4 regions of the Streptomyces sp. NPDC003379 genome follow, and region 3 is predicted to be linked to each of the others. Evidence: riboswitches for the same ligand, from Rfam matches in the RefSeq annotation. Region 3 holds a riboswitch; each other region holds the start of a gene.
What was found. Region 3 has a riboswitch for cobalamin ahead of ACWDVB_RS03290 (ABC transporter substrate-binding protein). Riboswitches for the same ligand answer to the same signal wherever they lie in the genome.
Positions count from the first base shown of each region.

Region 1: linked by a shared signal. The riboswitch ahead of cobN (cobaltochelatase subunit CobN) and the one ahead of ACWDVB_RS03290 (ABC transporter substrate-binding protein) in region 3 are both predicted to bind cobalamin.
Region 2: linked by a shared signal. The riboswitch ahead of ACWDVB_RS28570 (cobalamin biosynthesis protein) and the one ahead of ACWDVB_RS03290 (ABC transporter substrate-binding protein) in region 3 are both predicted to bind cobalamin.
Region 4: linked by a shared signal. The riboswitch ahead of ACWDVB_RS10965 (ribonucleoside-diphosphate reductase subunit alpha) and the one ahead of ACWDVB_RS03290 (ABC transporter substrate-binding protein) in region 3 are both predicted to bind cobalamin.

Region 1 covers NZ_JBSFRK010000001.1:330,046-337,221, forward strand. The annotation lists gene ACWDVB_RS01420 (cobalt-precorrin-5B (C(1))-methyltransferase) at 168-1,355, opposite strand; gene ACWDVB_RS01425 (cobalt-precorrin-6A reductase) at 1,373-2,122, shown strand; gene cobJ (precorrin-3B C(17)-methyltransferase) at 2,112-3,611, opposite strand; gene ACWDVB_RS01435 (precorrin-8X methylmutase) at 3,677-4,303, opposite strand; gene ACWDVB_RS01440 (cobalamin biosynthesis protein CobG) at 4,341-5,711, opposite strand; cobalamin riboswitch at 5,823-5,948, shown strand; gene cobN (cobaltochelatase subunit CobN) at 5,989-7,176, shown strand, end outside.
Region 2 covers NZ_JBSFRK010000034.1:42,744-49,919, forward strand. The annotation lists gene ACWDVB_RS28550 (alpha/beta hydrolase) at 1-98, opposite strand, end outside; gene ACWDVB_RS28555 (class II aldolase/adducin family protein) at 284-1,036, opposite strand; gene ACWDVB_RS28560 (anion permease) at 1,425-2,726, shown strand; gene ACWDVB_RS28565 (hypothetical protein) at 2,739-2,963, shown strand; cobalamin riboswitch at 3,099-3,249, shown strand; gene ACWDVB_RS28570 (cobalamin biosynthesis protein) at 3,357-4,310, shown strand; gene ACWDVB_RS28575 (cobyric acid synthase) at 4,319-5,866, shown strand; gene ACWDVB_RS28580 (putative cobaltochelatase) at 5,952-7,176, shown strand, end outside.
Region 3 covers NZ_JBSFRK010000002.1:159,398-166,573, reverse strand. The annotation lists gene ACWDVB_RS03315 (nicotinate phosphoribosyltransferase) at 1-99, opposite strand, end outside; gene clpS (ATP-dependent Clp protease adapter ClpS) at 179-493, shown strand; gene ACWDVB_RS03305 (DUF2017 domain-containing protein) at 524-1,129, shown strand; gene ACWDVB_RS03300 (amino acid permease) at 1,501-3,006, shown strand; gene ACWDVB_RS03295 (Mov34/MPN/PAD-1 family protein) at 3,108-3,530, shown strand; cobalamin riboswitch at 3,539-3,658, shown strand; gene ACWDVB_RS03290 (ABC transporter substrate-binding protein) at 3,703-4,665, shown strand; gene ACWDVB_RS03285 (FecCD family ABC transporter permease) at 4,788-5,804, shown strand; gene ACWDVB_RS03280 (ABC transporter ATP-binding protein) at 5,801-6,574, shown strand; gene ACWDVB_RS03275 (putative leader peptide) at 6,644-6,745, shown strand; gene ACWDVB_RS03270 (MoaD/ThiS family protein) at 6,871-7,149, shown strand; gene ACWDVB_RS03265 (PLP-dependent cysteine synthase family protein) at 7,162-7,176, shown strand, end outside.
Region 4 covers NZ_JBSFRK010000009.1:100,216-107,391, reverse strand. The annotation lists gene ACWDVB_RS10995 (GntR family transcriptional regulator) at 1-243, shown strand, start outside; gene ACWDVB_RS10990 (carbon starvation CstA family protein) at 340-2,406, shown strand; gene ACWDVB_RS10985 (YbdD/YjiX family protein) at 2,403-2,600, shown strand; gene ACWDVB_RS10980 (DUF3311 domain-containing protein) at 2,711-2,965, shown strand; gene mctP (monocarboxylate uptake permease MctP) at 2,962-4,590, shown strand; gene ACWDVB_RS10970 (GNAT family N-acetyltransferase) at 4,667-5,161, shown strand; cobalamin riboswitch at 5,267-5,389, shown strand; gene ACWDVB_RS10965 (ribonucleoside-diphosphate reductase subunit alpha) at 5,518-7,176, shown strand, end outside.

The DNA.
Region 1 (7,176 bases), on a different contig from region 3:
GCGGATGTGCACGTCGGACAATCCGTACCACCCGGTACCAGGTGACGCTGAGAAAAACGGTTCGCGGGCTGGCCCAACGGCAGTTCACCCGCCGCCGGGTGGGGGCCGTACCGGCCCTTGGGGCCCCTGATCGCGTACGGACCGTGGGCGTGGCTAGACGTGCTCGGTCAAGCAACTGACTTGAGGGCGCTTCGCCCCACCACCGTGCCCGCCCGGTCGATGCAGATGACGTCCACCGCTACCGGGGCGCCCCGCAGCACGCCCAGCGCCTCGTCCCGCGCTGTCGTCGCCACCAGGTCGCCCAGCGGTACGCTCGCCGCCTCGCACAGTCGCAGGGCCTCAAGGCCCGTGTTGGCGGCGGCCACCCGCGTCGCCAGTGCCTCGCCCGCGCCGCCCGCGCGGGCCAGTTCCGCGAGGAAGTTCTTGTCGACCTGGGAGCGCGCCGAGTGGAGGTCGAGGTGGCCCGCCGCCAGTTTCGACAGTTTGGCGAAGCCCCCGCAGATGGTGAGGCGGTCGACCGGGTGGCGGCGTACGTACTTCAGGACCGCGCCCGCGAAGTCGCCCATGTCGAGCAGGGCGTCCTCCGGGAGGCCGTACTCCGCGACGACCGTCTTCTCCGACGTCGAGCCGGTGCAGCCCGCGACGTGCGTGCGCCCGGCCGCCCGCGCCACGTCCACGCCCCGCCGGATCGAGTCGATCCACGCCGAGCAGGAGTAGGGCACGACGATGCCGGTGGTGCCGAGGATCGACAGGCCGCCGAGGATGCCGAGGCGGGGGTTCCAGGTGGAGCGGGCGATCTCCTCGCCGTGGTCGACGGAGACAGTGATCTCCACGTCCGGCGTGGTTCCGGCGCGCTCGGCGACCAGCGCCACGTGGTCGCGCATCATCTGCCGCGGCACGGGGTTGATCGCGGGTTCGCCGACGTCGAGCGGCAGGCCGGGGCGGGTCACCGTGCCCACGCCCGGGCCCGCCTTGAAGACGACGCCCGAGCCGGGCGGCAGCCTCCGTACCGTGGAGCGCACCAGCGCGCCGTGCGTGACGTCCGGATCGTCTCCCGCGTCCTTGACGATGCCCGCCATGGCGTACGCGTCCGTACGCTCCTCGGCGGCGAGCGCGAAGGCGGGCGTCTGGCCCTTGGGGAGCGTGATCGTCACCGGGTCGGGGAAGTCGCCGGTCAGCAGCGCCGTGTACGCGGCCGTGGTGGCCGCCGTGGCGCAGGCGCCGGTCGTCCATCCGGGCCGCAGACCGGTGTGCTTGAGTTGGGCGCTGCGCCCGCCCTTTGCCTCGCCGGACCCGCTGGCCCCGCTTGGCTCGCTTGCCCCGCTCGGCTCGCTTGACTTGCCTGGCTCACTCATGAAGGAAACCGAACTCCGTGCACGTACTGATTCTGGGGGGAACGACCGAGGCCCGCCGTCTGGCGGAGCTGCTCACGGGCGAGGCGGGGCTCCGCGTGACCAGTTCCCTCGCGGGGCGGGTCGCGGCGCCCCGGCTGCCGCCCGGCGAGGTCCGCGTCGGTGGGTTCGGCGGGGCGGAGGGGATGGCGGCGTGGCTGCGGGAGCACCGCGTGGACGCGCTCATCGACGCCACCCATCCTTTCGCCGGAACGATCTCGTTCAACGCGGCGTCGGCCGCCGCCACCACCCATGTTCCCCTGCTCGCCCTGCGCAGGCCCGGCTGGGTGCCGGGTGAGGGCGACGACTGGCATCCGGTCGACTCCCTCGCGCGGGCGGCGCGGGTCCTGCCCGCGCTGGGCGAGCGGGTGTTCCTCACCACCGGGCGGATGGGCCTCGCCGCGTTCGCCGGGGACCCGGAGCTCGACGCTCTCTGGTTCCTCGTACGTTCCGTGGACGCGCCCGAGCCGCCGTTCCCGGCCCGCATGGAGGTCCTCCTCGACCGGGGCCCGTTCACCCTCGACGGGGAGCGGGAGCTGCTGCGCCGCCACCGCGTCGACGTCGTCGTGACGAAGGACAGTGGCGGCGCGGCGACCGCCCCCAAGCTGGTCGCCGCGCGCGAAGCGGGGGTCCCGGTGGTCGTCGTGGAACGGCCCCCGGTGCCGGAGGGGATCCCGTTGGCGGCCACCCCCGAGGAAGCGGCCACCTGGCTACGCCGGTTCAGCCGCTGAGCGCCCCGTCCCCCGCTACGCCCTCGGCCCCGCCCTCCGGATAACGGCGGGGCGTCCACACGATCTGCTCCGCGCCCCCGCGCCGCCGCACGACCCTCGTCTGCGAGGAGCCGACGATCAGCAGCGTCCGCATGTCGACGTCCGCCGGGTCGAGATCGCCGAGCCGCACGACCCGCACGCTCTCCTCGGGTCCGCCGACGTCCCGGCCGAGGACGACCGGCGTGTCCGGCGTCCGGTGTTCGAGCAGCAGTTCGCGCGCCTTGCCCACCTGCCAGGTGCGGCTGCGCGAGCCCGGGTTGTAGAGCGCGAGCACCAGGTCCGCGGCGGCCGCCGCGGCCAGGCGTTCGGCGATGACCTCCCACGGCTTGAGGCGGTCGGAGAGGGAGATGGTGGCGTAGTCGTGGCCGAGGGGGGCGCCCGCGCGGGCGGCGGCGGCGTTGGCGGCGGTCACGCCCGGGAGCACCCGGACCGGGATGTCCTCGTACGCGTCCTGCGAGGCGGCCTCCAGGACGGCCGTGGCCATCGCGAAGACGCCGGGGTCGCCGCCCGAGACGACCGCGACGCGCCGCCCGCGCCGCGCCAGTTCCAGAGCGAACTCGGCGCGTTCGGACTCCACGCGGTTGTCGGAGCCGTGGCGCCGCTGTCCGGGGCGGTGCGGTACGCGGTCGACGTACGTGGTGTAGCCGACCAGGTCGTCGGCGGCGGCGAGCGCGCCGCGCGTCTCGGGGGTGAGCCAGAGGGGGCCGGCCGGGCCGGTGCCGACCACGACGACCTCGCCCCGGCGGTCCGGGGCGGGCTCCGGCGCGGGGCCGCCCGTGAGCGGCGCCACCCGGCTTGGCAGCACCGCCACCGAGAAGTAGGGCACCGAGTCCGGGTCGACGTCGGCGAGTCGGCCGGTGCGCTCGCCCTCCATGGTGGCGCGCTCCACGTACCGCGCCTCGTCGAGGCGGCCGGCGCGCTCCAGGGCGCCGCGCACCTTGCCGAACGTACGGCCGAGCTTCATGACGACCGCCGAGTCCGTCGCCGCGAGGCGCGCGGCCAGCTCCTCCTCGGGGAGGGTGCCCGGCAGGATCGTGAGGACCTCCTCGGCCTCGACGAGGGGTTCGCCGAGGCGGGCGGCGGCGGCGCTCACCGAGGTGACGCCGGGGATCACCTCGGTCGGGTAGCGGTGGGCGAGCCGCTTGTGCATGTGCTGGTAGGAGCCGTAGAAGAGCGGGTCGCCCTCGGCGAGGACGGCGACCGTGCGGCCGGCGTCGAGGTGCGCGGCGAGGCGGGCGGCGGCCTCCTCGTAGAAGTCGTCGAGGGCGCCTCGGTAGCCGCCGGGGTGGTCGGTGGTCTCCGTCGTGACGGGGTAGACCAGCGGCTCCTCGATGTGGTCGCCGCGCAGGTGCTTCGCCGCGATCGAGCGGGCGATGGAGCGGCCGTGCCGGGCCGAGTGGTAGGCGACCACGTCGGCGGCGGCGATGACCTCGACGGCGCGCACGGTCATCAGGGAGGGGTCGCCGGGTCCGAGCCCGACTCCGTACAGCCGTCCTCGCGCGTTGCTCTCGGTGTTCACTCCGCCTCGCTAGCGATCGCGTTGATCGCGGCAGCGGCCATGGCGCTGCCGCCACGGCGGCCGCGTACGACCAGGTACTCCAGGCCGGCGTGGTGTGCGGCGAGCGCGTCCTTGGACTCGGCGGCGCCGACGAAGCCGACCGGGATGCCGAGGACGGCGGCCGGGCGCGGGGCGCCCTCCTCGATCATCTCCAGGAGGCGGAAGAGCGCGGTGGGGGCGTTGCCGATGGCGACGACGGAGCCTTCGAGGCGGTCGCGCCACAGCTCCATGGCGGCGGCGCTGCGGGTGGTGCCGAGCTTCGCCGCGAGGTCCGGGACCGACGGGTCGGTGAGGGTGCAGATCACGTCGTTGCCGGCGGGGAGCCGCTTGCGTGTGACGCCGCTGGCGACCATGTTCGCGTCGCAGAGGATCGGCGCGCCGTCGCGCAGCGCCTTGCGGGCGTCGGCCACCACGCGCGGGCTGAAGGCGAGATCGCGGACGAGGTCGACCATCCCGCAGGCGTGGATCATCCGCACCGCGACCTGGCTGACGTCGGCGGGCAGACCGGCGAGGTCCGCCTCCGCGCGGATGGTGGCAAAGGACTCGCGGTAGATCGCCGCGCCGTCCTTCTCGTAGTCGAACACTGTGCTCTCGCTCATCTCGTGGCCGTTGCTGTCATGATTACGGATGTCGTCGTACGTTCGTACGTGCTGTCGTCACCGTCTCGGTCAAGGTGGCGCCGCTCACGGGCGCCGCCGTGCCGCCGGTACGCACCGTCACCTCGTACCGCCCCTCCCCGGTCGCGAGTACGTCCACCCAGTCGCCGCGCGGATGCCCGCACCGCCGCTCGCAGCCGGACCAGTGGACGGGCAGGCCCCCGGCGCCGGGGACGGCGTCGGCGCGGACGTCGGCGAGGGACTTGCCGCAGCCGGGCCGCCCGGCGCAGGCGCCGACGCCGAGCCAGGGCGATGCGGGGTCGGTGAGGTAGCCGACGTCGGCCAGCGCACGCAGCCGTTCACGCGCCGCCCCCTCGTCGGCGAAGCCCGGGATGACGAAGCCGCGCCAGGGGGTGACCCGGATCTCCCCGCCGGGCGCGGGGAGCAGCGCACGCCACTGCGCGGCGCTCACCCGGCCGAGGGAGGCGCTCACCACGACGGCGTGCCCGACGACACCGGGAGCGGGCGGGGCGCTGCGCACGGGCGGCGCGGATGCGGGCACGACCGTCGAACCGTCGGTCGAAGCGGGGTCAGTCGGCGAGGCGCCCGGCGGCACCGGCACAGCCTCCGCGGCGCCCGGCGGCACCGGCACCCCCGCCAAGCCCGCCCTCGCGAGCGCTCCCGTCAGGTCCACGCTCTGCCCCTCGGGCAGTTCCGTTACCCGCCAGGCGCCGTTGCCCGCCTCGCGGGCCGCGGTGAGGAAGGCGTCGGCCGCGGCGAGGGCGGCGCGCGGGGCGGCGGGGCCCGGCAGGCGCTGGGTCCCGTCCCCGACGCGTACCAGCACCGTGCCGCCCGATTCTGCGATCAAGGTCACATCGCCGCCGAGCCCGGCCACGTCCCCGCGCCCGTCGTCCAGGACGAACAGGAAGCGGCCGGAAAGTGCTGTCGTCCACTCCTCGGCGCACAGGAGCCGGTCCAGCTCACGGGCCCACAACTGCACGTCGGCGTGGCCGAGTCGGTCGAGTCCTGCCAGCGGGGAGGCCACCACGTTCCGGACGCGTTCATGGCGTGCGGAGGGCAGCAGGCCCGCGTCCTGGAGCAGCGCGGCGAGCGCCCCGCCGCAGTCGTCGCCGAGGCCGCGCAGCTCGACGTTGCCGCGTGAGGTGACGCTGAGATTCCCGTCCGCGAAGCGCTCCGCCGCGTCGGCCAGCGCCGCCGCCTGACGGGACGTCAGCAGCCCTGCGGGCAGGCGGAGTCGGGCCAGCGCGCCGTCGTCGGCGCGGTGCAGGCGGAGGGCTCCGGGGCAGGCGTCACCCCGGTCGCGCATCCGCTCACGTATGGGGGGTTCGCCCTGTTTTGTGGAGGTTGCTCGGGTGGGCGGCATGGCGGCGAGCATACCCACGCCGATCCGCCGGGTCGCCTCCCGAGGCGGGCCGTCCCGGCAGGCGGCCGCCCCACCGGAGGTGGGCAGGACTTACTATGCAGGCGGCGGGCCGCCAGGTCCGTCGACGCCAGCGACGGCGTGGGTCCACCAGGACCCTGGGGAGGAAGGCCGGTGCGAATCCGGCGCGGTCCCGCCACTGTGAGCCCCACCGACGTGGGGTGAGCCAGGAACTCCTGCCGTCCATACGACCACCCGGGGCGCGGACACCCCGAGGAAGGCCTGCGCCCGCATGCTTCTGCTGCTGTCGACCTCCGACACCGATCTGCTCAGCGCCCGCGCGGCGGGAGGGCCGGTCGACTACCGGTTCGCCAACCCCTCCCGCCTGGACCTCACCGAGCTGCCCTCGCTCCTCGACGGCGCCGACCTCGTCGTCGTACGCCTCCTCGGCGGCGTCCGCGCCTGGCAGGACGGCCTGGACCAGCTCACCGCCAGCGGCCTGCCGGTGGTCGTGCTCACCGGTGAACAGGCGCCCGACGCCCAGCTCATGGCCTCCTCGACCGTGCCGATCGGCATCGCCGCCGAGGCGCACGCCTACCTCGCGCACGGCGGCCCCGCGAACCTGGAGCAGCTCGCCCGCTTCCTCTCCGACACCGTGCTCCTCACCGGCCACGGCTTCGACCCGCCGGCGCCCGCCCCGTCCTGGGGCCCGCTGGAGCGCACCGCTCGCGCGGTCGAGGGCCCGACCATCGCGGTGCTCTACTACCGCGCCCACCACATGAGCGGCAACACCGCCTTCGTGGACGCCCTGTGCGGCGCCATCGAGGACGCGGGCGCCCGCCCGATGCCGCTGTACGTGGCCTCGCTGCGCGCCCCCGAGCCGGAGCTGATCGACGAGCTGCGCGCCGCCGACGCCATCGTCACCACCGTCCTCGCCGCCGGTGGCACCAAGCCCGCCGAGGCCTCCGCGGGCGGCGACGACGAGTCGTGGGACGCGGGCGCGCTGACCGGCCTCGACGTGCCGATCCTCCAGGCGCTCTGCCTGACCGGGTCGCGTTCGGCCTGGGAGGAGAACGACGAGGGCGTCTCGCCGCTGGACGCCGCGAGCCAGATCGCGGTGCCGGAGTTCGACGGCCGGCTCATCACCGTGCCGTTCTCGTTCAAGGAGATCGACGAGGACGGGCTCCCCGCGTACGTCGCGGACGCCGAGCGCGCGGCCCGGGTCGCCGGTATCGCCGTACGCCACGCGCGCCTGAGGCACATCCCGGCCGCCGACAAGCGCCTGGCCCTCGTCCTCTCCGCGTACCCGACCAAGCACTCGCGGATCGGCAACGCGGTCGGCCTGGACACCCCCGCGTCCGCCGTCGCGCTGCTGCGCAGGCTGCGCGTCGAGGGCTACGACTTCGGTCCCGAGGCCGACATCCCCGGCCTCGTCTCCGGTGACGGCGACGAACTCATCCGCGCGCTGATCGACGCGGGC
Region 2 (7,176 bases), on a different contig from region 3:
TCGCTGGCGAACCGGCCCGCCGCGATGGCGGCCGCGGCTGTCCCCAGGGCTGCTGTGACTGCGGTGACGGCCGCTGCCGTCGCTTTGGCTGGGCGCACCGTCCCAGTGTCCGGGGGCAGGAGCCCGGAGGCCAGTGGGCGGTACCCGCGGGGTGACCCGGCGGCTCGGCGCAGCCGGGGTCGGGAGCCTTGTGTACGCATGGGATGTGCCATCGGATGTGCCATCGGGTCTGCCATTGGATCTGCCATGTGTGTCTGGTGCCCACAGATGGCGGTGGCAACGGTCAGGGAGTCTTCTGCCCGTGCTCCTGCTCCTGCTCCTGCTCCGGCTCCGGCTCGTACTCCCGTTCGTCGCCCTGTCCGTACCCCCGCAGCTTCTCCTCCGCCGCACGCAGCTGGGTGTCGGACAGGAGCGTGGGCGTGTGGCCCGGCAGTGAGCTGGCCGTGAGCCAGAGGCGGGACATCCATTCCAGTTGCGCCGTCCGGTCGTACGCCTGGGGCAGGGAGTCTCCGTACGTGACCGTTCCGTGGTTCTGGAGGAGGCATCCGGTGCGGCCGCGCAGGGCCTGGAGCATGTTCTCAGCCAGTTCGTCGGTGCCGTAGAGCGCGTAGGGGGCGACGCGGGCCGAGCCGCCGAGGATGCCCGTCATGTAGTGGGCCGCCGGAAGCTCGGAGACCAGCATGGAGACGGCCGTGGCGTGTACCGCGTGGGTGTGGACGACGGCCGTCGCGTCGGTGGTGCCGTAGATCGCGAGGTGCATGGGCAGCTCGCTGGTCGGCGCGAGGTCGCCGAGGACCCTTTGCCCTTCGAGGTCGACGCCGAGCGCGTCCTCCGGCCGCAGCCGGTCGTAGGGCACCCCGCTCGGGGTGACCAGGACCGTGTCGCCGACCCGCACCGAGACATTGCCCGAGGTGCCGACGACCAGGCCGTCCGTCACCGTCCTGCGGGCCGTCTCCACGAGCTCGTCCCATGCCCGCCCGACGGCGTCCCGCTCCGCACCACGCCCGGCGCCCTGCCCCTGCTCCTGCTCCGTCATGGGCCGATCCTGCCAGCCGGGCGCGCGGCGCTGTAGGCGTGGCCGAGGATCGAGGGGCGAGGGGCGAGGGGCGAGGGACGAGAGGCGAGGGGCGGCTTCCGCTTCCGCTTCCCGCGGGCTCCGCCGGGTGACAAGTATCTCCTGGGCGGTCCGGCGGCCGGTCGGATCAGTGCGCGGAGAGGGGGGCCGAAGGGTGGCGGAAGGCGACACTCCGCCCGGATTTACGGCCGTGCGCCGCCAATCCGTACGATCCTGACCAGACACCTGATCGATACGGATCGACGAGACTCCGCTTCGGGTCACCGTGATGCCCGATCCAGTTCACTTTCCGTTCACCCAGGTTGCCTACGTTCCACATGCCACTGACGTCCAACAGAAGCCTGGGTAAATGGAACACATCACGCTTCTCCTCGGGATCGTGATCGTTACCGCTCTCGTGTTCGATTTCACGAACGGTTTCCACGACACTGCCAACGCGATGGCGACGACCATCTCGACCGGCGCTCTCAAGCCCAAGACGGCGGTGGCCATGTCCGCCGTGCTCAACCTCGTCGGCGCCTTCCTCTCCGTCGAAGTCGCCAAGACGATCTCCGGCGGCATCGTCAACGAGGACGGCCTCAAGACCGAGGTCATCTTCGCCGCGCTCGTCGGCGCGATCCTCTGGAATCTGCTGACCTGGCTGGTGGGCCTGCCCTCCAGCTCCTCCCACGCGCTCTTCGGCGGCCTCATCGGCGCCGCGGTCATGTCGATGGGCTGGTCCTCGATCAACGGCGGCACCGTCGTCACCAAGATCCTGATCCCGGCCCTCGCCGCGCCCCTCGTGGCGGGTCTCGCCGCGATGGTGGCCACGCGACTGACGTACCGCATCGGCCGCAACACCGACACCAGGGCGACGGCCAAGGGCTACCGCGCGGGCCAGATCGCGTCCGCGGGCCTCGTCTCGCTGGCCCACGGCACGAACGACGCGCAGAAGACCATGGGCATCATCACGCTCGCCCTGGTCACCGGCGGCGTCCTGAACCCCGGCTCGAACCCCCCGATGTGGGTCATCGTCTCGGCCGGTGTCGCCATCGCGCTCGGCACGTACCTCGGCGGCTGGCGCATCATCCGCACCATGGGCAAGGGCCTCACCGACCTCCAGCCGCAGCAGGGCTTCGCCGCCCAGACCAGCGCCGCGACGGTCATCCTTGCCTCCTCGCACCTGGGCTTCTCGCTCTCCACCACCCAGTCCTGCTCCGGCGCCGTGATGGGCGCGGGCCTCGGCCGCAAGGGCGGCGTGGTCCGCTGGTCGACCGCGAGCCGCATGTTCATCGCGTGGGGCCTGACCCTGCCGGCCGCCGGCCTGGTCGGTGCGGGCGCCGAGTTCCTCACCAAGCAGGGCCCCTGGGGCGTCGCGGTCACCGCCGCGCTGCTCATCGCGGGCTCGGCGGTCATCTGGGTGCTCTCGCGGCGCAACGCCGTCGACCACACCAACGTCACCGACGACGAGATCCGCCACGACGGCACCACCGCGGACGTCGAGCCCGCGGGCGTCGTGACCACCGCGATCGCCGCCGTCACGCCGCCCCCGACGGGCGCGATGGCCGCCGCGGACGCCTCCTCCGACGACCCGGTCAGGGCCACCATCTCGGCCCCGACCACGACCACGACCGGCGCCATGGCGGACCCCGCCAGGCCCGCGACGGTTTAAGGACACATCAGCATGAACATCGACTGGGCAGCTCTCGGTTCCGTCTTCGGAGTCAGCCTCGCCGTGACGGTGGCTCTCGTGGGCCTGTTCACCCTTGGCGTCGTCGGTCTCTCCAAGCAGGAGACGGCGTCCGCCTCGGGCGGCGGCTCCGCGGCCATGGCGCGCACCGGCGCGTACGCCTGCTTCGCGCTGTGCGCGGCGGCCGTGGCGTACGGCATCTATCTGATCGTCGCCTGACGGCAGAAGCTTCGGGTGGGGTGCGGGACGTGCGTGCGCGTCCCGCACCCCACCGTCATGTCCGGGGCCCCGCTGTGAGGCTCTGCTGTGGGGCTCCGCACACTCTCCCGCCGCAGGTCAACGGCGAGTTGACGGGCGTTCGCGGGGCGTGGTGGACTTCCGGGGCCAACTACGGCGGCAGAAGAGGAAGCCGGTGCGAATCCGGCGCGGTCCCGCCACTGTCACCGGGAAACCGTCCCCGACGCTCCCGTCAGCCAGGAACTCTCGCCGCCGATCACGTCGAACCAGGGCGCGGACACCCTGAGTGAGGACATATCGCCATGCGCGGCCGCCCACTGCCGGACCAGTTCCCGAGCGTCAGCTCCCTCCTCGGCACAGCGGTCGGCTGAGCCCATGAGTGCCGATCGCGACTTCGCGTACGGCGCCGCCGCCGGCCTCCTCGGTGACCTGCTGCTCGGCGATCCCCGCCGGGGCCATCCGGTCGCCGCGTTCGGGCGTGCGGCGGGTGCCGTCGAGCGGGTGCTGTGGCGGGACCACCGCGGGTGGGGCGCGCTGCACGCCGTGGTGTGCGCCGGGGGCGCGGCGGGTGCCGCCGCGCTCGCCTCCCGACTTGTACGCCGCTGCCCCACCGCGTCCATCGCGCTGACCGCCGCCGCCACCTGGGCCGTCGTCGGCGGGACCTCGCTCGGGCGGGAGGCGCGGGCCATCGGCGGCGCGCTCGAAGCCGGGGACATCGAGGTGGCCAGGGAGCGGCTGCCGCATCTGTGCGGACGGGACCCGCAGGCGCTGGACGCCGACGGGATCGCGCGGGCCGTCGTCGAGTCCGTCGCCGAGAACACCTCGGACGCGGTGGTCGGGGCGCTGGTGTGGGGCGCCGTCGGCGGAGTGCCCGGGCTTGTCGCCTTCCGCGCCGTGAACACCCTGGACGCCATGGTCGGGCACAAGTCGCCCACGTACCGGCGGTACGGGTGGGCTTCCGCACGGCTCGACGACGTCTTCGGGTGGCCCGGAGCGCGGCTCACGGCGGGCCTCGCGGCGCTGGCCGGGGATTCGCCCCGGGGCGCCCTGCGGGCCTGGCGCGCGGACGCCGCCAAGCACCCGAGCCCCAACGCCGGTCCCGTCGAGGCCGCCTTCGCGGGCGCCCTCGGCGTACGGCTCGGCGGGACCCTCTCGTACGCGGGGCGGGTCGAGCACCGGCCCGTCCTGAACGCGGACGGACGGGACGTCGACGTCGCGGACATCGAGCGGGCCGCGAAACTCTCCCGCCGGGTCGGCTGGCTTGCGCTGGGCGTCGCGGTGGGCGCGCGGGAAGTACTCCGTCGGTCACGGTCAAGGAGAACCCCGTGAAGAAGCTCATGAGTGGTGGACTACTGGTCGCCGGGACCACCTCGGACGCCGGGAAGAGCGTCGTCACCGCGGGGATCTGCCGGTGGCTGGCCCGCAAGGGCGTCGCCGTCGCGCCGTTCAAGGCGCAGAACATGTCCCTCAACTCCTTCGTCACCCGCGAGGGCGCCGAAATCGGCCGGGCGCAGGCCATGCAGGCGCAGGCCGCCCGCGTCGAGCCGAGCGCCCTGATGAATCCCGTACTGCTCAAGCCGGGCAGCGACCGGTCGAGTCAGGTCGTACTCATGGGCAAGCCGGTGGGCGAGATGAGCGCGCGCGGGTTCTTCGGGGGGCCTGGGGGGTCGTCCCCCGGGGAAAGGCTGCACGGGGGGCGCCAGGCGGCGCTGCTCGACACCGTCGTGGGGTGCCTCGAAGAACTCCGGGGCAGCTACGACGCCGTGATCTGTGAGGGCGCGGGCAGCCCCGCCGAGATCAATCTGCGGCGCACCGACATCGTGAACATGGGCATCGCGCGGGCCGCCCGCTTCCCCGTCCTTGTGGTCGGGGACATCGACCGGGGCGGGGTGTTCGCCTCCTTCTTCGGGACGACGGCGCTGCTGAGCGCGGCCGACCAGGAGCTGGTGGCCGGGTATCTCGTCAACAAGTTCCGCGGCGACGTCTCGCTCCTCGAACCGGGGCTCGACATGCTGCACGGCCTCACCGGGCGGCGCACGTACGGCGTGCTGCCGTTCCAGCACGGGCTCGGCATCGACGAGGAGGACGGCCTCCGGGTCTCCCTGCGGGGCGCGGTCCGCGAGTCCGTGGTCGCGCCGCCCGTCGGCGAGGACGTGCTGCGGGTCGCCGTGTGCGCGGTGCCGCTGATGTCCAACTTCACGGACGTGGACGCGCTGGCCGCCGAGCCGGGCGTCGTCGTGCGGTTCGTGGACCGGGCCGAGGAGCTCGTCGACGCGGACCTCGTGGTCGTACCGGGCACGCGCGGGACCGTAAGGGCGCTTGAGTGGCTGCGGGAGCGCGGTCTTGCCGCCGCCCTCGCGCGCCGCGCCGCCGAGGGGCGGCCGGTGCTCGGGATCTGCGGCGGCTTCCAGCTCCTCGGCGAGCACATCGAGGACGAGGTCGAGTCGCGGGCGGGCTCCGTGGACGGGCTCGGGCTGCTGCCGGTGCGGGTGCGGTTCGCCCGCGAGAAGACCCTGGCGCGGCCGGTGGGCGAGGCCCTCGGGGAACCGGTCGAGGGATACGAGATCCATCATGGCGTGGCCGAAGTCCTTGGCGGGGAGACCTTCCTGGACGGCTGCCGGGTCGGCGAGGTGTGGGGCACGCACTGGCACGGGTCGCTGGAGAGCGACGCGTTCCGGCGCCGTTTCCTCACCGAGGTGGCGCGCGCGGCCGGGCGCCGCTTCGTGCCGGCGCCGGACACCAGCTTCGGCGCGCTGCGCGAGGAACAACTCGATCTGCTCGGCGACCTGATCGAGGAACACGCGGACACGGACGGGCTGCTGAGCCTGATCGAGAACGGCGCGCCGGCCGGGTTGCCGTTCATCGCGCCCGGAGCGCCGTCATGAGGAGCCCCGTCATGGGCCCCGGCATGAACCCGGTCATGAGCCGTGTCCCGAGCGCCACCACGCACCACTTCTCCATGGAGGCTCTGTGAGTACCCCGTACCCGTTCACCGCTCTCGTCGGGCAGGACGACCTGCGGCTCGCGCTCTTGCTGAACGCCGTCTCCCCCGCCGTCGGCGGCGTACTCGTACGGGGTGAGAAGGGCACCGCCAAGTCCACCGCCGTACGCGCCCTTTCGGCGCTGCTGCCGCAGGTGCCGGTGGTCGCCGGGTGCCGCTTCTCGTGCGACCCGGCGGCGCCCGACCCGAACTGTCCCGACGGCCCGCACGAGGCGGGTGGCGGCACGGCGCGGCCCGCGCGCATGGTGGAGCTGCCGGTCGGCGCCTCGGAGGACCGGCTGGTCGGCGCCCTCGACATCGAACGGGCGCTCTCGGAGGGCGTGAAGGCCTTCGAGCCCGGACTGCTCGCCGACGCGCACCGCGGCATCCTCTATGTCGACGAGGTCAATCTCCTCCACGACCACCTGGTCGACCTGCTCCTCGACGCGGCCGCGATGGGCGCCTCGTACGTCGAGCGCGAAGGCGTCTCCGTCCGGCACTCCGCGCGTTTCCTTCTCGTCGGCACCATGAACCCCGAAGAGGGCGAGCTGCGGCCGCAGTTGCTCGACCGGTTCGGTCTCACCGTCGAGGTGGCCGCGTCCCGCGAGACGGACCAGCGTGTGGAGGTCGTGCGGCGGCGGCTCGCCTACGACGACGACCCCGAGGGGTTCGCGGGGCGCTGGGCCGAGGACGAGGACGCGCTGCGCGAGCGGGTCGTGGCGGCGCGGGCGCTGCTGCCCCAAGTCATCCTCGGTGACGGGCCGTTGCGGCAGATCGCGGCGACCTGCGCGGCGTTCGAGGTCGACGGGATGCGCGCGGACATCGTGATGGCGCGCACGGCGACGGCCCTGGCCGCCTGGGCGGGACGTACCGAGGTGCGGAGCGAGGACGTACGGCAGGCCGCGCTGCTCGCGCTGCCGCACCGGCGGCGCCGCAACCCCTTCGACGCGCCGGGACTCGACGAGGACAAGCTCGACGAGACGCTGGAGGAGGCACGCGAGGACGAGGCTGACGAGGCTGCCGGGGCTCCCGAGCCTCCTGAGGGCGACGATGATCCCGACGGTGGCGGCGGTCCTGACGGTGGCGGCGGTCCTGACGGTGGCGGCGGTCCTGACGGTGGCGGCGGTCCTGACGGTGGCGGCGGACAGCCCCCGGCGGACGGCCCCGACTCCCCCGGGCTGCCCTCCCAGCAGCAGGGACCGGACTCCGACGAGG
Region 3 (7,176 bases):
GGCTTTCAGCGCGGCCTGGAGCATCGTCAGCTCGTACTGGTCCGTGAAGAGCGCTGTCGACGGAACATCCACCGGCAGGCCAAGGTCCGCTGTGTTCATGCCGAGAATGCTACCCCGCATCTCGTCACTCTGACGATTTCGTGGCCCGTTTGTGCGAGCGGCCCTCGGGGGTGGCAGCATGGGGCACGTGAGTACGGCTCCCGCAGAGATCACCCGCCCGGAATCCGACGAGGAGACGTTCGTCGTCCCCGAGCCGGACGTCCCCTGGATCACGCTCGTGCACAACGACCCGGTCAACCTCATGAGCTATGTGACGTACGTGTTCCAGACGTACTTCGGGTACTCGAAGGACAAGGCGACCAAGCTGATGATGGACGTGCACCAGAAAGGCCGCGCGGTCGTGTCCAGCGGCACCCGCGAGGAGATGGAGCGCGACGTGCAGGCCATGCACGGGTACGGGCTGTGGGCCACCCTTCAGCAGGACCGCAAGTAGCGGGACGGACCGGAAGCAGCGACGCATCTGATGCCAGGACAATTCGAACCGATCCCCGGGGGCGGCGCCGCCGTCGCGCTCGACGAGGTCGAGATCTCGATCATCCGTTCCCTCGCCGTGCAGCTCTTGGAGCTGATCGGTCCGGGCCCCGGTGGCGAGCCCTCCGACGACCCCCTGGCGGAGCTCTTCGCCGAGGGCCCGAGCGAGCCGCCCGCCGATCCGGTGATGCAGCGGCTGCTGCCGGACGCGTACGGCGGTCCCGGCAGTGCGACCGGGGACATCGGGCAGGAGGAGGAGCTGCGGGCGTATTCGGCCGAGTTCCGCCGGTTCACGGAGAACGACCTGCGGGCGAAGAAGCGTGACGACGCGCTGGCCGTGATCCGTTCGCTCGACTCGACGGCGTCCTCCGGCGAGGGCGGAGCTGTCCTGAAACTGTCGATCGAGGAGTGCCGGCACTGGCTCGGCGCCCTCAACGACCTGCGGCTCGCGATCGGCACGCGCCTGGAAGTCACCGAGGAGGACGACGCCGATCTGCTCTACCGGCTTCCCGACTCCGACCCCCGCAAGCCGATGGTGATGGCCTATCTCTGGCTGGGCGGATTGCAGGAGACGCTGGTCGGTACGTTGCTGGACTGAATCCCGGCCATATCCGGTGCATAGGACAGCGAAATTTGCTGTACTGGACACCTTCCGTTCACCCGGCGGACCGTTCGCTCAGCGGACGCTCAAATCCGGATAACGATCCCGTCACTTCATTGCCCACATTTGCCACGCGAAGAGAACTTTGTCCGCTTCTCCCTGTGGTCTGCGCCACAGGTGGCTGATTCCCTCACTGTTGCCGCCGTGATAAATCTTCACGACCACTCGGTGACGCCACCCATGTCGCCGAGGGCGCTCGGGCCGGCAGACCGCCGGTAGCACTCCATACATATCCGGGGGGATCAGGACCTGATCCGCAGCCTTCACGCGGTAAGCGGGCGCGGATCAGCATGGAGAAAGGCGTCACCATGACCTCAGTGCAGGTCGAAGAGCAGCACGACGGGCACGACGGCAATGGTGCCGTGCAGGCCGCAGGCGGCCCGTCCGGCGAGGGCGAGGGCTACCAGCGCGGTCTGGGGGCCCGGCAGATCCAGATGATCGCGATCGGCGGTGCCATCGGCACCGGCCTGTTCCTCGGCGCGGGCAAGGCCATTCACAAGGCCGGCCCCAGCCTCATCCTGGCGTACGCCATCGCGGGCCTCGTCATCTTCTTCATCATGCGGGCGCTCGGCGAGCTCCTCATGTACCGCGCCGTGTCGGGCTCCTTCGCGGAGTACGCACGCGAGTTCATGGGCCCGTTCTTCGGATTCGTGACCGGCTGGACGTACTGGCTCTTCTGGGTCGTCACCGGCATCACGGAAGTCACAGCGGCCGCCCAGTACATGCAGTACTGGACACACGACTCATTCCCACAATGGGCGTACGCGCTCGTCTTCACGGTCATCCTGTACGGCGCGAACCTCATCTCCGTGAAGCTCTTCGGTGAGCTGGAGTTCTGGTTCTCGATGGTCAAGGTCACCGCCATCATCGGCATGATCCTGATCTGCGTCGGCATCCTCACCATCGGCTTCTCCGACGCCGGTGACACCGCGACCGTGGCGCACCTGTGGAACCAGGGCGGTTTCTTCCCCAACGGCATCGGCTCCACGCTGATGACCCTCCAGATCGTGATGTTCGCCTTCCTCGCCGTCGAGCTGGTCGGCGTCACCGCGGGCGAGTCCAAGGACCCGAAGACCGTCCTGCCCAAGGCCATCAACACCGTGCCGTGGCGCATCGCCGTCTTCTACGTCGGCGCGCTGATCATGATCCTGTCGGTCGTGCCGTGGACGCACTTCCAGCCCGGCGTCTCACCGTTCGTCGCGGCCTTCGAGAAGATGGGTCTCGGCGTCGGCGCCGCGATCGTGAACTTCGTGGTCCTCACCGCCGCGCTCTCCTCCTGCAACTCCGGCATGTACTCCACCGGCCGCATGCTGCGTGACCTGGCGCTCAACGGCCAGGGCCCGAAGTTCTTCACCAAGCTCACGAAGAACGGCCTGCCGCTGGTCGGCACCACGGCCTCCGCCGCGTTCATGCTGGTCGGCGTCTGGATCAACTACCAGTGGCCGGGCGAGGCGTTCAACTACGTCGTCTCCTTCGCGACCATCTCCGGCATGTGGGCCTGGATCATGATCCTGGCCAGCCAGATCCGCTACCGCCGCATGGCCGACCGCGGCGAGCTGCCGCAGTCCACCTTCAAGGCGCCCGGAGCCCCGTACACCAGCTGGTTCGCGCTGCTCTTCATCGGCATGGTCATCGTGATGATGGGCGTCGACAAGGACGCGCGTGTCTCGCTGTACGCCGCTCCGGTCTGGGCCGCGATCCTCGGGGTCGCCTACCTGATCCTCAAGAGCCGCGACCCGCAGGCCGCCGCGTTCAACAAGCGCAAGTACCCCGCCGCCGTCGCCTCCGACAGCGAGCCGGTCGAGAAGGACTGACACCGGCCCCGCAGGCACCTTCTCGGGGCACCTGTCCAGCATTCGGGCCCGCCCGTACCACATTCCGGTACGGCGCGGGCCCTCTGCTTATCCTGACTGCCATGCTGACCATCACCCAGGCCCTCCACGACCAGATCGTCGCGCACGCGCGCCAGGACCACCCCGACGAGGCATGCGGCGTGGTCGCGGGCCCGGCGGGCACCGGCCGCCCCGAGCGGTTCATCCCCATGCTGAACGCCGCGCGCTCCCCCACCTTCTACGAGTTCGACTCGGGTGACCTGCTCAAGCTCTACCGCGAGATGGACGACCGCGACGAGGAGCCGGTGGTCATCTACCACTCGCACACCGCGACCGAGGCCTACCCCTCCCGCACCGACATCAGCTACGCCAACGAGCCCGGCGCCCACTACGTCCTGGTCTCCACCGCGGACGCCGACGACGCGGGCCCCTTCCAGTTCCGCTCGTACCGCATCGTGGACGGCGAGGTCACCGAGGAAGACGTGCAGGTCGTCGAGGCATACTGACCCCCGACCACCTTCTTAGGGCGGCAGGAGCCAGGAAGCCGGTGCGAACCCGGCACGGTCCCGCCACTGTGACCCCACCCCACGCGGGGGCGGGGGAGTCAGGAACTGACCTGCCGCCCTTCTCCACACCACGCAGGGGACGCGGAAATCCCCTGGAGGAGGCAGCCCCGCCATGTCCCGCCCCATACGCGCCCTCGTCGCGACCACCTTGCTGATCCCGCTCGCCGCATGCTCCGCCTCACCCGGCGACGACTCCGGGAAGCCCGCCGCCAAGGCCGCCGGATTCCCGTACACCGTCACCAACTGCGGCGTGAAGACGACGTACGAGGCACCCCCGAAGCGCGCCGTCACCATGAACCAGCACGTCACCGAGGTGATGCTGGAACTGGGCCTGCGCGACCGCCTCGCCGGAACCGCCTACCTCGACGACAAGGTCCTGCCGAAGTACGAGAAGGCGTACAAGTCCGTCCCCGTGCTCGCCAAGGAGTACCCCTCCTACGAGAAGCTGCTCTCCGCCAACCCCGACTTCGTCTACGGCGGCTACGCCAGCGCCTTCCTCGCGGGCGACGGCCGCAGCCGCTCCGCGCTCGCCAAGTCCGGCATCGACAGCCGCCTCGACATCGAGGGCTGCGCGAAGCGCCCGGTCACGATGGACGACGTGTACCGCGAGGTGCGCGAGGTCGGCTCCACCTTCGGGGTGCGCGAACGCGCCGACACGTGGGTGAGCGGCGCGAAGCGTGAACTGGCCGCCACCGAGAAGAAGTCGAAGGCCGGGAAGCCGGTCCCGGTCTTCGTCTACGACAGCGGCGACAAGACGGCGTTCACGCTGGGCGGCCGGGGCATCGGCAACGACATCGTCGAGCGGGCGGGCGGCCGCAACGTCTTCGCCGACGTGGACAAGTCCTTCGGCGACGCGTCCTGGGAGACGGTCGTCGAGCGCCGGCCCGAGATCATCGTGATCCTCGACTACGGCGCCACGACGGTCGCCCAGAAGAAGCAGCGCCTCCTCGACGACCCGGCCCTGGCAGACGTCCCGGCCATCAAGCACAAGCGCTTCGCGGTGCTGCCGCTGTCGGACGCGGTGACGGGAGTAAGAGCACCCAAGGCGGTGGGAAAGCTGGCGGCACAGCTGTGAGGGGCCAGGAAACAGAGCCCGTCCGGCGCCCGTTCCGGCCCGGGGGAGGCAGGTTTCAGCCCGTCCGGCGTTTGAGGACGAGCCCGAAGGGCGACACACCGAGGTCAAAGGGGCGGCACCTCTTGATCTGCGGAGCCCTCACCGCAGCCCTCGCGGCAGCGACAGTCGCCGGGCTGGCCCTCGGCTCAGTCAGAATCCCCCCGGGCCAGGTCCTGGAGATCCTGAGCGGCAGAGCAGAACCCTCCCCGTTCAGAACCATCGTCCTGGACGTAAGACTCCCCAGAGTCCTACTGGGCGCCACCGTCGGAGCAGGACTGGCAGTCATCGGCACCGTCCTCCAGGCGCTGGTCCGCAACCCCCTCGCCGACCCCTTCCTGCTCGGAGTCTCCTCGGGCGCCTCCGTAGGCGCCGTCTCCGCGATCGTGCTCGGCGGCATCTTCGGCCTCGGCACCGCCCTCACCACCACCGTCACCATCCCCGCCGCCTCCTTCGCGGGCGCGCTGATCTCCCTGGTCCTCGTCTACGCCCTGGCGAGAACCGGCGGCGGGGGATTCGCCACCGGGCGCCTGATCCTCGCGGGCGTCGCCGTCTCGTACATCCTGACCGCGCTGACCAGCCTCATCCTGGTCACCGCGGACAGCGCCGACCACCTCAAGGAAGTCCTGTACTGGACGCTCGGCGGCCTCGGCAGCGCCCGCTGGGACATGCTCGCCCTGCCCTGCGCCGTCCTGGCCGTCGGCACGGCGCTCCTGGTCGCGTTGGCCAGACCCCTGGACCTGCTGCTCGTCGGCGAGGAGGGCGCCACCGTCCTCGGCCTGGACACGGCCCGCTTCCGCGCCGCCGTCTTCGTCCTCGCCTCGCTCCTGACGGGAGTCCTCGTCGCGTACAGCGGCGCCATCGGCTTCGTCGGCCTGATGGTGCCGCACGCCGCCCGCATGCTGGTCGGCGCCGCCCACCGCCCGCTGCTGCCGGTGGTGGCGCTGATGGGAGCGGTGTTCCTGGTCGGCGCCGACCTCGCCGCACGCACGGTGGCCGCGCCGCAGGACATCCCGGTCGGCGTGCTCACCGCGCTGACCGGCGGCCCGTTCTTCCTGTGGCTGCTGCGCAGGAGCCAGACGCACGAAGGGGTGTCGGCATGATGCTGCGCGCCGAGAACGTCGGCTACACCCTTCCCGGCGGCGCACGCCTGCTCGACGGCGTCTCACTGGCCGTCGCCGAGGGCGAGACGGTCGGCGTCGTCGGCCCCAACGGCAGCGGCAAGACGACCCTGCTGCGCTGCGTGTACGGGGCGCTCACCCCCACCGAGGGCCGCGTCCTGCTGGACGGGACCGACCTGGCGGGCCTCGGCGCCAAGGCCCGCTCCCGGCACATCGCCACCGTCCCGCAGGACGGCCAGGCGGGCTTCGACCTCACCGTGCGGCAGATCGTCGCGATGGGCCGCTCCCCGCACAAACGCTTCTGGGAGGGCGACACCGGGCGCGACGAGGAACTGGTGCGGGCCGCCCTCGCCCGCGTCGGCGCGGCGGGCCTCGCCGACCGCTCCTTCGCCGCGCTCTCCGGCGGCGAGCGCCAACGCGCCCTGGTGGCGCGGGCGTTGGTGCAACAGCCCACGGTCCTCATCCTCGACGAACCGACCAACCACCTCGACATCCGCTACCAGCTGGAGATCCTCGGCCTGGTCGGCGGCCTCGGCACGACCAATCTCCTCGCCCTGCACGACCTGAACCTCGCGGCGTACTACTGCGACCGCCTGTACGTCCTGCGGGACGGCCGGCCGGTCGCCTCCGGCACCCCCAAGGAGGTCCTGACCAGCGAGATGCTCGCCGAGGTGTACGGCGTGACGGCGGAGGTCGCGGTGCACCCGGCGACGGGCGCCCCGACGGTCACCTACCTCCCGGCATCCAGCTAATGGACGGAAACCGTCCACCATGCGAGATCACATTCCAGAACCCGGACCGGGAATCGATACGATGAGCCCATGGTTCCCTACGACGTGAGCGACAAGATGCCGGGCATGCTGCTCGTGGCGCGTCTGCACGTCGACCTGTGCAGGCTCAGCAGCGCCATCTGTTCGCGCTGACCCCTGCCGCCGTACGGCCGGAAACGGGCCGCGGCGCCTCATCCGCGTACGAACGCGCACACCGGCGCACCACCGGGCCGCCGCGCGCCCACTCACCCGAACTCTTCCGACAGGAGCCCTCAGCCATGGCCATCGAGGTCCGCATCCCGACCATCCTCCGCACCTACACCGACGGCGAGAAGGCCGTCCAGGGCAGCGGAGGAACCCTCGCCGAGCTCTTCACCGACCTCGACTCGCGGCACGCGGGCATCGCCGAGCGCATCGTCGACGACGGCAAGCTGCGCCGCTTCGTGAACGTGTACCTCAACGACGAGGACGTCCGCTTCCTCGACGGCATCTCCACGAAGCTCGCCGACGGCGACAGCGTCACGATCCTGCCGGCCGTCGCCGGCGGCATGGTCTAGGCCCGATCCCGGATGCCTCGCTACGAC
Region 4 (7,176 bases), on a different contig from region 3:
TCGCTCTACACCGCGCTCGCCGAGGTGTACGACGTGCATCTCGCCGAGGCCGAGGAGACCATCGAGACCTCGCTGGCCACCCCGCGCGAGGCGGGCCTGCTCGGCACCGACGTCGGCCTGCCGATGCTGCTGCTGTCCCGGCACTCGCTGGACGGCACGGGCCGGCCGGTGGAGTGGGTGCGCTCGGTCTACCGGGGCGACCGCTACAAGTTCGTGGCCCGCCTGAAGAGACCCACCGACTGAGCACGGCACGGACACACCGACCACGCGGTCTGGCGCGGATCACCTCGCTGCTCTACGTTCCTCCCGTCATCGCATGATGAACGGGAGGACGACCCGGTGCGCAGAGCAGATCCCCGATCCATCGCCGTCTGGACCCTCGTCGCGCTGGTCGGCGCCACGGGCTGGACCGTACTGGCGCTCGCCCGCGACGAGGAGGTGTCGGCCGCCTGGATGGTGGCGGCGGCCCTCGGCTCGTACGCCGTCGCGTACCGCTTCTACTCCAAGTTCATCGCGTACAAGGTCCTGAAGGTCGACGCGACCCGGGCGACGCCCGCCGAGCGGCTCGACAACGGCATCGACTTCCACCCGACCGACCGCCGCGTCCTGCTCGGCCACCACTTCGCCGCCATCGCCGGCGCGGGACCGCTGGTGGGGCCGGTCCTCGCCGCGCAGATGGGATATCTGCCCGGCACGATCTGGATCATCGTCGGCGTGATCTTCGCGGGTGCCGTACAGGACATGGTCGTGCTCTTCTTCTCGACGCGGCGGGACGGCAAGTCGCTCGGGCAGATGGCACGGGACGAGATCGGGCCGTTCGGCGGGGCCGCCGCGCTGCTCGCCGCGTTCGCCATCATGATCATCCTGCTCGGGGTGCTCGCGCTGGTCATCGTCAACGCGCTCGCCGAGTCGCCGTGGGGCACCTTCTCCATCGCGATGACCATCCCGATCGCCCTGCTGATGGGCTTCTATCTGCGGGTCCTGCGCCCGGGGCGGGTCAGCGAGGTCTCCCTCATCGGTGTCGCGCTGCTCCTTGTCGCGCTCGTCGCCGGGCGCTGGGTCGCCGAGTCCTCGCTCGCGGACACCTTCACGCTCGCGCCATCGACGCTGGTCGTCTGGCTGGTCGCGTACGGCTTCATCGCCTCGATCCTGCCGGTGTGGATGCTGCTCGCGCCGCGCGACTACCTGTCGACGTTCATGAAGATCGGGACCATCCTGCTGCTCGCGCTCGGTGTCGTCATCGCCCTGCCGACGCTGAGAATGGACCCGGTGACCGACTTCGCCTCGCGCGGCGACGGGCCGGTCTTCGCGGGCTCGCTCTTCCCCTTCGTCTTCATCACCATCGCGTGCGGTGCCCTGTCCGGCTTCCACGCGCTGATTTCCTCGGGCACCACGCCGAAGATGATCCGGAAGGAGACGCAGGTCCGGATGATCGGGTACGGCTCCATGCTGATGGAGTCGGCCGTCGCCGTCATGGCGCTCGTCGCGGCGTCGATCATCGACCCCGGACTGTACTTCGCGATGAACGCGCCGGCGGGCGTCGTCGGCGACACCGTGCAGGAGGCGTCGAAGGCCGTCGCGGGCTTCGGGTACTCCATCTCCCCCGCCGACCTGGCGCAGGCCGCCAAGAACGTGGAGGAGTCCTCGCTGCTCTCGCGCACGGGCGGCGCCCCCACGCTCGCGGTCGGCGTCTCCGAGATCTTCTCGAAGGTCACGGGCGGCTCGATGCGGGCCTTCTGGTACCACTTCGCGATCATGTTCGAGGCGCTGTTCATCCTGACCGCGCTCGACGCGGGCACGCGCGTGGGCCGCTTCATGCTCCAGGACATGCTCGGGAACGTCTACAAGCCCTTCAAGAACGTCAGCTGGAAGCCGGGCCTCGTGCTGACCAGCGCGGCCGTCACCGGCCTCTGGGGCTACTTCCTCTGGGTGGGCGTGCACGAGCCGCTCGGCGGCATCAACCAGCTCTTCCCGATCTTCGGCATCGCCAACCAGCTCCTCGCCGCCGTCGCCCTCACCGTCTGCACGACGCTGCTCGTGAAGTCAGGACGCCTCAAGTGGGCCTGGGTGACGGGCATTCCGCTCGCCTGGGACGCCACGGTGACGCTGACGGCGAGCTGGCAGAAGGTGTTCTCCGGCGATCCCCGGGTGGGCTTCTTCACGCAGCGCTCGATCTACCAGGACGCCATCGACGACGGCAAGGTCCTGCCGCCCGCCAAGACCATGGACGACATGCACACCGTCGTCACCAACTCCACGGTGGACGGCGTCCTCTCGGCCGCCCTCGCCCTGCTCATCGTCATCGTGATCCTCGACGCGGCACGCGTGTGCGTGAGACACGTGCGCAACCCCGCCGCCACCGAACTGCACGAAGCGCCTTACGTGGAATCGAAGTTGACGGTATGACCATGGTGCTGCGCGGGCTGCGCTGGATGCGCTGGTACGTCCGCGAACTGACCGACGAGTCGGCGTACGAGCGGTATGTGGCGCACGTACGCAAGGACCATCCGGCCGCGCCGGTGCCCAGCCGCCGCACGTTCGAGCGTATGCGGACGGACCGCCAGGAGTCGGACCCCCGGCAGGGGTTCCGCTGCTGCTGAGCAGGCACATTGGCCGGTCCGTTATTCGGACAGGGGTTCCATACAGCGAGACCGTGGCTTAGATTTCCCGCACGTTAAGCATGAGATAAGTGAGGGAACGGAGCCGCGACATGTCAGATGCGCCTGAAGTGAACAGACCGGTGGTCACACCGGTCCGCGTGATCATCGCAGCCTGCCTTGTCGCACCCTTCGTGGCAATGCTCTGGGTCAGTTCGTACGCGAAGATCGAACCGACCTTCATAGGCATCCCGTTCTTCTACTGGTACCAGATGCTCTGGGTGCTCGTCTCCACGGTGCTCACGATGATCGCGTACAAGCTGTGGCAGCGTGACCAGCGCGCCCGCAAGGAAGGTGCGCGGTCATGAACGGCGGAGTCAACGGCGTCGCGCTCGCCGTCTTCATCCTCTTTTTCGTCGCGGTCACCGTCATGGGCTTCCTCGCCGCCCGCTGGCGCAAGGCCGAGAACGACCAGAGCCTGGACGAATGGGGCCTGGGCGGCCGGTCGTTCGGCACCTGGGTCACGTGGTTCCTGCTCGGCGGCGACCTCTACACCGCGTACACCTTCGTGGCCGTCCCGGCGGCGATCTACGCGGCGGGCGCGGCCGGGTTCTTCGCGGTGCCGTACACGATCCTCGTCTATCCGCTGATCTTCACCTTCCTGCCGCGCCTGTGGTCGGTCTCGCACAAGCACGGCTATGTGACGACCTCCGACTTCGTGCGCGGGCGCTTCGGCTCGAAGGGGCTCTCGCTGGCCGTCGCGGTCACCGGCATCCTCGCCACGATGCCCTACATCGCGCTCCAACTGGTCGGCATCCAGGCGGTCCTCGACGTCATGGGCGTCGGCGGCGGCCCGGACACCCACTGGTTCATCAAGGACCTGCCGCTCCTGATCGCCTTCGCGGTGCTCGCCGCGTACACCTACTCGTCGGGGCTGCGCGCGCCCGCGCTGATCGCGTTCGTGAAGGACGGCCTGATCTATCTCGTCATCATCGTCGCGATCATCTACATACCGATCAAGCTCGGCGGCTTCGACGAGATCTTCGCCAAGGCCGGTGACGCCTTCGCGCAGACCAACCCGGCGACCGACAAGCCGCGCGGCGCCCTCGCGCCCGCCGAGGCCGGGCAGTGGACGTACGCGACGCTCGCGCTCGGCTCGGCCCTCGCGCTCTTCATGTACCCGCACTCGATCACGGCGACCCTCTCCTCCAAGAGCCGCGACGTGATCCGCCGCAACACCACCATCCTGCCGCTGTACTCGCTGATGCTCGGCCTGCTCGCGCTGCTCGGCTTCATGGCGATCGCGGCCGGGATCAAGGTGGACAACGGCCAGTTGGCGATCCCGCAGCTCTTCGAGACCATGTTCCCGGACTGGTTCACGGGCGTGGCCTTCGCGGCCATCGGCATCGGCGCGCTGGTCCCGGCGGCCATCATGTCGATCGCGGCCGCGAACCTCTTCACCCGGAACATCTACAAGGACTTCATCAAGCCCGACGCGACGCCCGCGCAGGAGACCAAGGTCTCCAAGATGGTCTCGCTCATGGTGAAGGTCGGCGCGCTCGCCTTCGTCCTCACCATGGACAAGACCGTCGCGATCAACTTCCAGCTGCTCGGCGGCATCTGGATCCTCCAGACGATGCCCGCGCTGGTCGGCGGCCTGTTCACACGCTGGTTCCACCGCTGGGCGCTGCTCGCGGGCTGGGCGGTCGGCATGGTCTACGGCACGCTGGCCGCGTACGGCGTCGCCTCGCCGACGCAGAAGCACTTCGGCGGCTCCTCCGACACGATCCCGGGCATCGGCGAGATCGGCTACATCGGCCTCACCGCGTTCGTCCTGAACGTCGTCGTGACCGTGGTCCTCACCTTCGTCCTCAGGGCGCTGAAGGCGCCGGACGGCATCGACGAGACCTCCCCCGAGGACTACACCGCGGACGCGGGCGACCCCGGCGTCGTCCAGGAACTGCCGAAGGCGACGGCGGGCGCCGGGCACTGAGCCTCTCCCCGTCACGACGTGGGCCGCCGGAAAAACCGGCGGCCCTCTGTCGTACCCGTGTTGCACACTGCGCGGCATGGACATCACGATCAGACACGCACACCCCGAGGAGTACGAGGCGCTCGGCGCCCTCACCGCGCAGGCCTATCTCGACGGCGGGCACCTGGACTTCGGGGCCGAGGACCCCTATCTCGCGGTGCTGCGCGACGTGGCGGCGCGCGCGGCCGACGCCGACATCCTGGTGGCCGCCGCGGACGGGAGGATACTCGGCTGCGTCACCTACGTCCCGTCCGGCGGGCCGATGGCGGACATCGCGCGCGAGAACCAGGCCGAGATACGGATGCTGGCCGTCTCTCCCGAGGCGCGCGGCCGGGGCGCCGGCGAGACGCTCGTACGCGAGTGTGTGCGGCGCGCCAAGGACGCGGGCCGCACCGGGCTCGTCCTGTCCACGCAGACGTCGATGCACGCCGCCCACCGGCTGTACGAGCGCATCGGCTTCGTACGGACACCCGAGCGCGACTGGAGGCCGATCGAGACGGTACCGCTGCTGACGTACGAGCTGAGGCTCTAGGCACACCCCTCCGGGCACCGCCCCTCCAAGCAACACTCCTCCAAGCACCGCCCCTGCGAGCCGACACAAGATGTGGGCCCGCTTCAGAGACCCGGCACAAGATGTATGCTCGTGCTCGCTGTCGCCGCAGGGGAATCCGGTGCAAGTCCGGAACTGTCCCGCAACGGTGCATGTGTACGTATTTGGCGTACGCGGAGTCCGAGGACCTGTCGACAGCGCACCCGTGCCGTCCGGCCCGGGTGCCGACCGTCCGGGCCTCGTGGAGTGGGCCGGTGGACGCGGTACGCCGCCCTGCCCGGGTGCGCCCGTGTGCCCTTCCCTCCCCTGGCCCAGAGCCGAGCGAGGGAGTGCCCCACGTGACCATCGCGCCTGCCGAACCCGCGTCAGTGCCGTCGACGCCGACGCCGATGCCGACCACCCAGGGTGCCGAGGGAACCGACGGACCAGGGGCCGCGCTGCTGCGCACCCTGACCGACCTCACCGCCGACCTTCCCGACGCCGACCCCGGCCGGGTCGCCGCCGCCGCGCTGCGGGGCCGGTCCGCGAAGGCCGCCGCCGAGATCACCGCGGAGCTGCGGGAACTGGCGACCGAGGCGGCCGCGGGGCTCATCTCCGAGGACCCGGCGTACTCGAAGCTGGCGGCCAGGCTCCTGTCGATCGGCATCCGCGAGGAGGCGGCGACGCAGGACGTGCGCTCCTTCACCGACTCCATCGCGGTCGGCCACCGCGAGGGCCTGATCGCCGACCGCACGGCGTCCTTCGTGACGGAGCACGCGGCCCGGCTCGACGCGCTGGTGGACGCCGCGCTCGCCGACGGCGCCGACTTCCGCTTCGAGTACTTCGGTCTGCGCACCCTGCACAGCCGCTATCTGCTGCGCCACCCGATCACCCGGCAGGTCATCGAGACCCCGCAGCACTTCATGCTGCGCGTCGCGAGCGGCCTCGCGGAGGACGGCAGCGAGCGCGCCCTGGACGAGGTGGCGGCGCTGTACCGCCTGATGAGCCGCCTGGACTACCTGCCGTCGTCGCCGACGCTCTTCAACTCCGGCACCCGCCACCCGCAGATGTCCTCCTGCTACCTCCTCGACTCCCCGCTGGACGAGCTGGACTCGATCTACGACCGCTACCACCAGGTCGCGCGGCTCTCCAAGCACGCGGGCGGCATCGGACTCTCGTACTCCCGCATCCGTTCCCGTGGCTCGCTGATCCGTGGCACGAACGGGCACTCCAACGGCATCGTGCCGTTCCTGAAGACCCTGGACGCCTCGGTCGCCGCCGTGAACCAGGGCGGCCGGCGCAAGGGCGCGGCCGCGGTCTACCTGGAGACCTGGCACTCCGACATCGAGGAGTTCCTGGAGCTGCGCGACAACACCGGTGAGGACGCGCGCCGCACGCACAACCTCAACCTCGCGCACTGGATCCCGGACGAGTTCATGCGCCGGGTCGCCGCCGACCAGGACTGGTCGCTGTTCTCCCCGGCCGACGTGCCCGACCTCGTCGACCTGTGGGGCGAGCAGTTCGACGCCGCCTACCGCGGGGCGGAGGCCGCCGGGCTCGCGAAGAAGACCATCCCGGCCCGGGAGCTGTACGGCCGCATGATGCGCACCCTCGCGCAGACCGGCAACGGCTGGATGACGTTCAAGGACGCCGCCAACCGCACCGCCAACCAGACGGCGGAGCCGGGCCACACCGTGCACTCCTCCAATCTCTGCACGGAGATCCTGGAGGTCACGGACGACGGCGAGACGGCCGTCTGCAACCTCGGCTCGGTCAATCTCGGCGCGTTCGTGGACGCCGCCGCCGGTGACATCGACTGGGAGCGGCTCGACGAGACCGTCCGTACCGCCGTCACCTTCCTCGACCGCGTCGTCGACATCAACTTCTACCCGACCGAGCAGGCCGGGCGCTCCAACGCCAAGTGGCGCCCGGTGGGCCTCGGCGCGATGGGCCTCCAGGACGTCTTCTTCCAGTTGAAGCTGCCCTTCGACTCCCCCGAGGCGCGCGCCCTTTCCACC